DNA from 3 places in the Streptomyces sp. NPDC088746 genome. Region 1 is predicted to be linked to each of the others. Evidence: riboswitches for the same ligand, from Rfam matches in the RefSeq annotation. Region 1 holds a riboswitch; each other region holds the start of a gene.
The links. Region 1 has a riboswitch for thiamine pyrophosphate ahead of thiC (phosphomethylpyrimidine synthase ThiC). Riboswitches for the same ligand answer to the same signal wherever they lie in the genome.

Region 1 (2,258 bases):
GCACGCCGGCGTGCACCGTCATGTAGTCGACGCCCTGCTCCGCCTGCTCGACGACGGTGTCCTTGTAGATCTCCCACGTCAGCTCCTCGGCCCGGCCGTCGACCTTCTCGAGTGCCTGGTAGAGCGGGACGGTGCCGATCGGCACGGGGGAGTTGCGCAGGACCCACTCGCGGGTGGTGTGGATGTTGCGGCCGGTGGAGAGGTCCATGACCGTGTCGGCGCCCCACTTGGTGGCCCAGGTCATCTTGTCCACCTCCTCCTCGATCGAGGAGGTGACCGCGGAGTTGCCGATGTTGGCGTTGACCTTCACCAGGAAGCGCTTGCCGATGATCATCGGCTCGATCTCCGGGTGGTTGACGTTGGCCGGCAGGACCGCCCGGCCCGCCGCGATCTCCTCGCGCACGACCTCGGGTCCGACGTTCTCCCGGATCGCGACGTACTCCATCTCCGGGGTGATCTCGCCCCGGCGGGCGTACGCGAGCTGTGTCACGGGCCGGCCGTCGCGGCTGCGGCGGGGCTGGCGCGGGCGGCCGGGGAAGACCGCGTCCAGGTTGCGCAGACCGCCCCTCGGCGAGGTGTGCTTCAGCCCGTCGTCCTCGGGACGCGCGGGCCGTCCCGCGTACTCCTCGGTGTCCCCCCGGGCGATGATCCAGTTCTCCCGGAGAGGGGCGAGCCCCCGGCGCACGTCGGTGTCTGTGGTGGGGTCGGTGTACGGCCCGGACGTGTCGTACAGCGTCACGTCCTTGCCGTTGGTGAGGTGCACCTGACGGACCGGCACCCGGAGATCCGGGCGTGAGCCCTGGACGTAACCCTTGTGCCAGCCGATGGACTTCCCGGCCTCTTCGCCCTCCGCGTTCTGGGCGTTCTGTTTCGAGGCAGGCGTGCGTGCGTCCGCTGTGGTCATGAGACCTACTCCCTACGCCGGCATTACCCGGTAACAGGTTCGGCGGTCGGCGCAGCGTGTCCCGTACGGATATACGGAGGTCAGCGCCCTCTCAGCCCGGTGCTCCGAGCTCCCGCGTGTACAAATGTGCCTCCACGCTAACCTCCGCTCTGGCGTGCTGGCCAGAGGGCCTCCCCTGTTCTTGGGATGATCGCAGGGTGACGTCCCCCGGAAGCGCCCCCGAACCCCACGGCCCCGCAGCAGGCAGCACCCAGAGTCATGCGCACGGCCACACCCACAGCCACGGGCCTGCCGCACCCGTGTCCAAGCATCTGCGCAAGGTCATCGCGGCCGTGCTCATCCCCTTCGCCACCGCGGTCCTGGTCGGCCTCGTGGCCTTCTGGCCGGGCGGGGCGCCCGCCCATGAGCGCACGGGGGTCGGCTTCGACCGTCAGACCCAGGACGGGCAGGTCACCAAGGTCGTGGCGGTCGACTGCGCGGACGTCAACGCCTCGCAGGTACCGCCCACCGGAGACACCTCCACCGCGTCGGGACGCGAAGCCGTCAACGAGCAGTCGGGGGAGTGCAAGAAGGCCACGGTCGAGGTGACCACCGGCAAGGACGAGGGCCGTACGTTCGTCGAGGTCGTACAGCCCGACGCTCCCCGGCAACTGCGCGAGGGCCAAGGGGTGGTCGTCGCGTACGCACCCGACGCACCCCGGGACCTGCAGTACTCGGTGACCGACATCGACCGCTCGTTCCCGATGGCGCTGCTCGCCGGGATCTTCGCCCTCGTGGTGGTCGCGGTGGGCAGGCTGCGCGGTCTGATGGCCCTGATCGCTCTCGCCGTCTCCTTCGCCGTGCTGACCCTGTTCATCCTTCCGGCGATCCTGCAGGGCTCGAACCCCTTGGTGGTCGCGGTGATCGGGGCCAGCGCCATCATGCTGATCGCCCTCTACACCTGCCACGGACTGACGGCCCGCACCTCCGTGGCCGTCATCGGCACACTCATCTCGCTGCTGCTCATCGGGCTGTTGGGCTCGCTCTTCATCGGCTGGGCCAGCCTGTCCGGGAACACGGATGACAACACCGGCCTGATCCACGGCCTGTACCCGGACATCGACATGAGCGGCCTGCTGCTCGCCGGTGTGATCATCGGCTCGCTCGGTGTGCTCGACGACGTGACTGTGACCCAGACGTCGGCGGTCTGGGAGCTGCACCAGGCGGACCCGACGATGGGCGTGCGCCGGCTCTACCGGGCCGGAATCCGGATCGGGCGCGACCACATCGCCTCGGTCGTCAACACGCTCGTCCTCGCGTACGCGGGCGCGGCACTCCCCCTGCTGCTGCTGTTCTCGATCGCACAGAGCAGCGT
Region 2 (2,258 bases), on a different contig from region 1:
ACCACGACTGGACCCACTGCTCACGGTTCTTGGCGATCTTCTCCGGGGCGACGGTCGCAGGCTTGTCGACGGTGGCCCCGAACTTCGTGAAGAGCTCCGGCAGCTTCGCGTCCTTCACCACCGGGTTCACGAACATGTTCAGCGGCATGTCCTCCTGGAACCGCTTGCTGATCAGGAAGTCCAGGAGCGCCTTGCCACCCGCCTCGTTCTTCGCACCGTCCAGCAGTCCGGCGAACTCGATCTGCCGGAAGCAGGTGCCGGCGGCGACGCCGGTCGGGGCCTCGCTGGGCCGCGGATCGGCGTACAGCACCTCGACGGGCGGGCTGGAGGCGTACGAGACGACGAGCGGCCGGTCGGCCTTGGCCTTCTTGCCGCCCGCGGAGCCGGAGAACTCCTCGTTGTAGGCCTGCTCCCAGCCGTCGACGACCTTGACGCCGTTGCTCTTCAGCTTCTTCCAGTAGTCCTGGTAGCCGCTCTCGCCCTGACTGGCGACGGTACCGAGGAGGAAGCCGAGGCCGGGGGACGAGGTCGCGGCGTTCTCGGTGACGAGGAGGTTCTTGTACGCGGGCTTCAGCAGGTCGTCGAAGGAGTTCGGCGGGTCGAGCTTCTTGTCGGCGAAGTACTTCTTGTCGTAGTTGACGCAGATGTCGCCGGTGTCGATGGGCGTGACCCGGTGCTTGTCCGCGTCGAGCTGGGTGTCGGCCGCGACACGGTCCAGGCCCTTCGCCTCGTACGGCGTGAACAGGCCGTTGTCCAGAGCACGGGAGAGCAGGGTGTTGTCGGCGCCGAAGAACACGTCGCCGCGCGGGGAGCCCTTGGTCAGGATCTCCTGGTTGAGCGCTGCCCCGGCGTCACCGCTCTTCAGCACCTTGACCTTGTAACCGGTCTCCTTGGTGAACGCCTTCAGGACGGCGTCCGAGGCGTTGAACGAGTCGTGGCTGACGAGGGTGACGGTCTTCGAACCGGCTCCGGTGTCCCCGGAAGACTTGTCGTCGGAGCCCCCGCAGCCCGCGAGCGCGGTGACGCCGAGCGCGGCGGCGAGCGCGGTCGCCGCGTACTTCGTCGTGGTGTTCATGGTGATGTCCTCCTGGAGGTGACCAGGAAGAGACGCGGCCCTGCCCGCTCGGCGAGCGGGCAGGGCGCAACAGCTTGAGTAAGGTCCGAACTTCCTACCCGGAATGACCCGGGCGAGGTTCAGAGGGTCTGCGGCCGACCTGTCCTCGGTGCCGCACTCTCAGCGCTGTGGCGCTCCCCTGTCGGAATATGAAGTTGATTTCCCGGCCAGGCTACACCGGCCGGATCACGCCGGACCGGCCGGATCACGCCGGACCGGCCGGATCACGCCGGACCGGCCGGATCACGCCGGACCGGCCGGATCCCGCCCGTGCGCGGGACCGCCTCAGCGCTCGGACGCCGCCAGCTGCCCGCAGGCGCCGTCGATCTCCTGACCGCGGGTGTCCCGGACGGTGACCGGCACCCCGTGGGCGGCGATCGCCTCGACGAACGCCTTCTCGTCCTCGGGTCGCGAGGCGGTCCACTTGGACCCCGGCGTCGGGTTGAGCGGGATGAGGTTGACGTGCACCCGCTTGCCCTTGAGCAGCCGGCCCAGCCGGTCGCCCCGCCAGGCCTGGTCGTTGATGTCGCGGATGAGCGCGTACTCGATGGAGATGCGGCGTCCCGACTTCTCCGCGTACTCCCACGCGGCGTCCAGGACCTCAGCGACCTTCCAGCGGGTGTTCACGGGGACGAGGGTGTCGCGCAGCTCGTCGTCCGGCGCGTGCAGCGAGACCGCGAGGCGGCACTTGAAGCCCTCGTCGGCGAAGCGGAGCATCGCCGGCACCAGACCCACCGTGGACACGGTGATCCCGCGCTGCGACAGCCCGAGGCCGTCCGGCTCCGGGTCGGTCAGCCGGCGGATCGCGCCCACCACACGCTTGTAGTTGGCCAGCGGCTCGCCCATGCCCATGAAGACGATGTTGGACAGCCGCGCAGGCCCGCCCGGGACCTCCCCGTCGCGCAGGGCCCGCATGCCGTCCACGATCTGGTGCACGATCTCGGCGGTCGACAGATTGCGGTCGAGCCCCGCCTGCCCGGTGGCGCAGAACGGGCAGTTCATCCCGCAGCCGGCCTGTGACGAGATGCACATGGTCACCCGGTCCGGGTAGCGCATGAGGACGGACTCGACGAGCGTGCCGTCGTGCAGCTTCCAGAGCGTCTTGCGGGTGGTGTCGTCATCGCAGCTGATGTGGCGCATCACC
Region 3 (2,258 bases), on a different contig from region 1:
GGGCCCTGGAGGGCGTTGTCCCAGTGGTGGACCAGCAGCCGCTCCCCGTAGCGGGCGGACGGGAAGGAGGCGCAGTCGCCCACGGCGTAGACATCGGGCAGCGACGTGCGGAGCGAGCTGTCCGCGGTGACCGAGCCGTCGGGGCCGAGGCCGATGCCCGAGCCCGCGAGCCATGCGGTTGCGGGCCTGGCACCGATGCCGACGACCACCGCTCCGGCGGGGAGCACCCGGCCGTCCGCGAGGTGGACGGCGCCCTGTTCGACACGTGCGACGCGGGCGCCGGTGAGGAGTTCGGCTCCGCTCTCGGCGTACCAGGCGGCCATCGGCTCGGCGACCTCGGCGGGCATCGTGCCCGCGAGGGGACGGCCGGCGGCCTCCACGACGGTGACCGCGCACCCGGCGGCGCGGGCCGCCGTGGCGAACTCGGCGCCGATCCAGCCCGCGCCGACGACGACCACGTCGTGCTGCCGCTCCAGGACGGGCCGCAGCCGTGCCGCGTCGTCGAGGGTGCGCAGCAGATGGACGCCCGGTACACCCTCGGCGCCGGGCAGTGCGACGGGTTCCGCTCCGGTGGCGAGGACCAGGACGTCGTAGGCGACGGGCCCCTCCGGGGTGTCCAGTTCGTGCGCCCCGGCACGGAGTCCGGCCACGTCGAGCCCCAGGCGCAGAGTGATGTCCAGGGCCTCGAAGTCGACGTCGAAGGCCGAGTCCTCCGCCTTGCCGAGGAGGACCGCCTTGGACAGGGGCGGCCTGTCGTACGGCTGGTGGGGTTCGGCGCCGATCAGGGTGACGGGGCCGGTGAAGCCCTGTTCCCGCAGGGCCACGGCCGTCTGCACTCCGGCCATGCCGGCGCCCACGATCACGACTCCGCTCGGCCGCTGTCCCGCTGCCGGGTCCTGTGTCTGCTCGCTCACCTGTCCACCCTAGGGCCTCCCGTCCGGATCACGCCGGGCTCGTGGGACCTGGCCGGCGACCGCGGGAGCACGGGTCCGCCGGGCGAACGGGCCACGGGTACCGGTCCCTTACCGGCTGCGAGGGGCGGGGTCTAGGCTGGCGACCGTAAGGCACTCGCGGGAGTCCGGGCGTACCGGGCTGAGAGGGAGGCTGGCCGGCCTCCGACCGTACGAACCTGATCCGGGTCATGCCGGCGAAGGGAGGGGCTGGACGCCCATGCGTATCTCCGCAGACAGTTCCGACGTCCTGGTCGTCGGAGGCGGCATCATCGGGCTGGTGACCGCCTGGCGGTCGGCCCAGCACGGCCTGCGCACCACACTGGCCGATCCCGCGCCGGGCGGCGGCGCCGCCCAGGTCGCGGCCGGGATGCTCGCCGCCGTCACCGAACTCCACTACGGCGAGCAGACGCTGCTCGGCCTCAACGTGGCTTCCGCCGCGCGCTATCCGGCGTTCGTGGCCGAGCTGGAGGAGGCGAGCGGGCAGGAGACCGGCTTCCGCGCCTGCGGCACCCTGTCCGTCGCCCTGGACTCCGACGACCGGGCGCATCTGCGGGAGCTGCACGCTCTGCAGCAGCGTTCAGGCCTGGAGTCCGAGTGGCTGAGCGGCCGCGAGTGCCGCCGCCTGGAACCGATGCTCGCCCCCGGCGTGCGCGGCGGGCTTCGCGTCGACGGCGACCACCAGGTGGATCCCAGGCGGCTGGCCTCGGCCCTGGTCACCGCGTGCGAGCGGGCGGGTGTGGTCTTCCGCCGTGCCTGGGTCCAGCGGCTCTCCGTCACGGGCGGCCGCGCGACGGGAGCGGTCCTGGCGGACGGCACCGAGCTCGCGGCCGGACAGGTGGTGCTCGCCGGCGGCAGCCTCAGCGGCCGGCTGCAGGGCGTTCCCGAGGCGGTCCTGCCGCCGGTGCGCCCGGTCAAGGGCCAGGTGCTGCGGCTGACCGTGCCTCCCGCCTACGCTCCCTTCCTCAGCCGGACGGTGCGGGCGGTCGTGCGCGGCAGCCAGGTCTATCTGGTCCCCCGTGCCAACGGTGAGCTGGTGGTCGGCGCGACCACGGAGGAGATGGGCTGGGACACGACGGTGACCGCGGGCGGGGTGTACGAGCTGCTGCGGGACGCCCATGAGCTGATGCCCGGCATCACGGAGCTGCCGCTGACCGAGACCCGGGCCGGTCTGCGGCCCGCCTCGCCGGACAACGCGCCGCTGCTGGGGCCCACGGCACTGCCCGGACTGCATCTCGCCACCGGGCACCACCGCAACGGGGTGCTGCTGACTCCCGTCACCGGCGATGTGATGGCCCATGTGCTGAC

Region 2: linked by a shared signal. The riboswitch ahead of ACIP63_RS13990 (thiamine ABC transporter substrate binding subunit) and the one ahead of thiC (phosphomethylpyrimidine synthase ThiC) in region 1 are both predicted to bind thiamine pyrophosphate.
Region 3: linked by a shared signal. The riboswitch ahead of thiO (glycine oxidase ThiO) and the one ahead of thiC (phosphomethylpyrimidine synthase ThiC) in region 1 are both predicted to bind thiamine pyrophosphate.

The regions. Positions count from the first base shown of each region.
Region 1 is NZ_JBIVLA010000010.1:92,783-95,040, reverse strand. It holds gene thiC (phosphomethylpyrimidine synthase ThiC) at 1-904, opposite strand, end outside; TPP riboswitch at 897-1,030, opposite strand; gene ACIP63_RS33355 (YibE/F family protein) at 1,102-2,258, shown strand, end outside.
Region 2 is NZ_JBIVLA010000002.1:1,411,689-1,413,946, reverse strand. It holds gene ACIP63_RS13990 (thiamine ABC transporter substrate binding subunit) at 1-1,075, opposite strand, end outside; TPP riboswitch at 1,149-1,265, opposite strand; gene rlmN (23S rRNA (adenine(2503)-C(2))-methyltransferase RlmN) at 1,400-2,258, opposite strand, start outside.
Region 3 is NZ_JBIVLA010000001.1:392,757-395,014, forward strand. It holds gene ACIP63_RS01800 (NAD(P)/FAD-dependent oxidoreductase) at 1-914, opposite strand, end outside; TPP riboswitch at 1,061-1,173, shown strand; gene thiO (glycine oxidase ThiO) at 1,171-2,258, shown strand, end outside.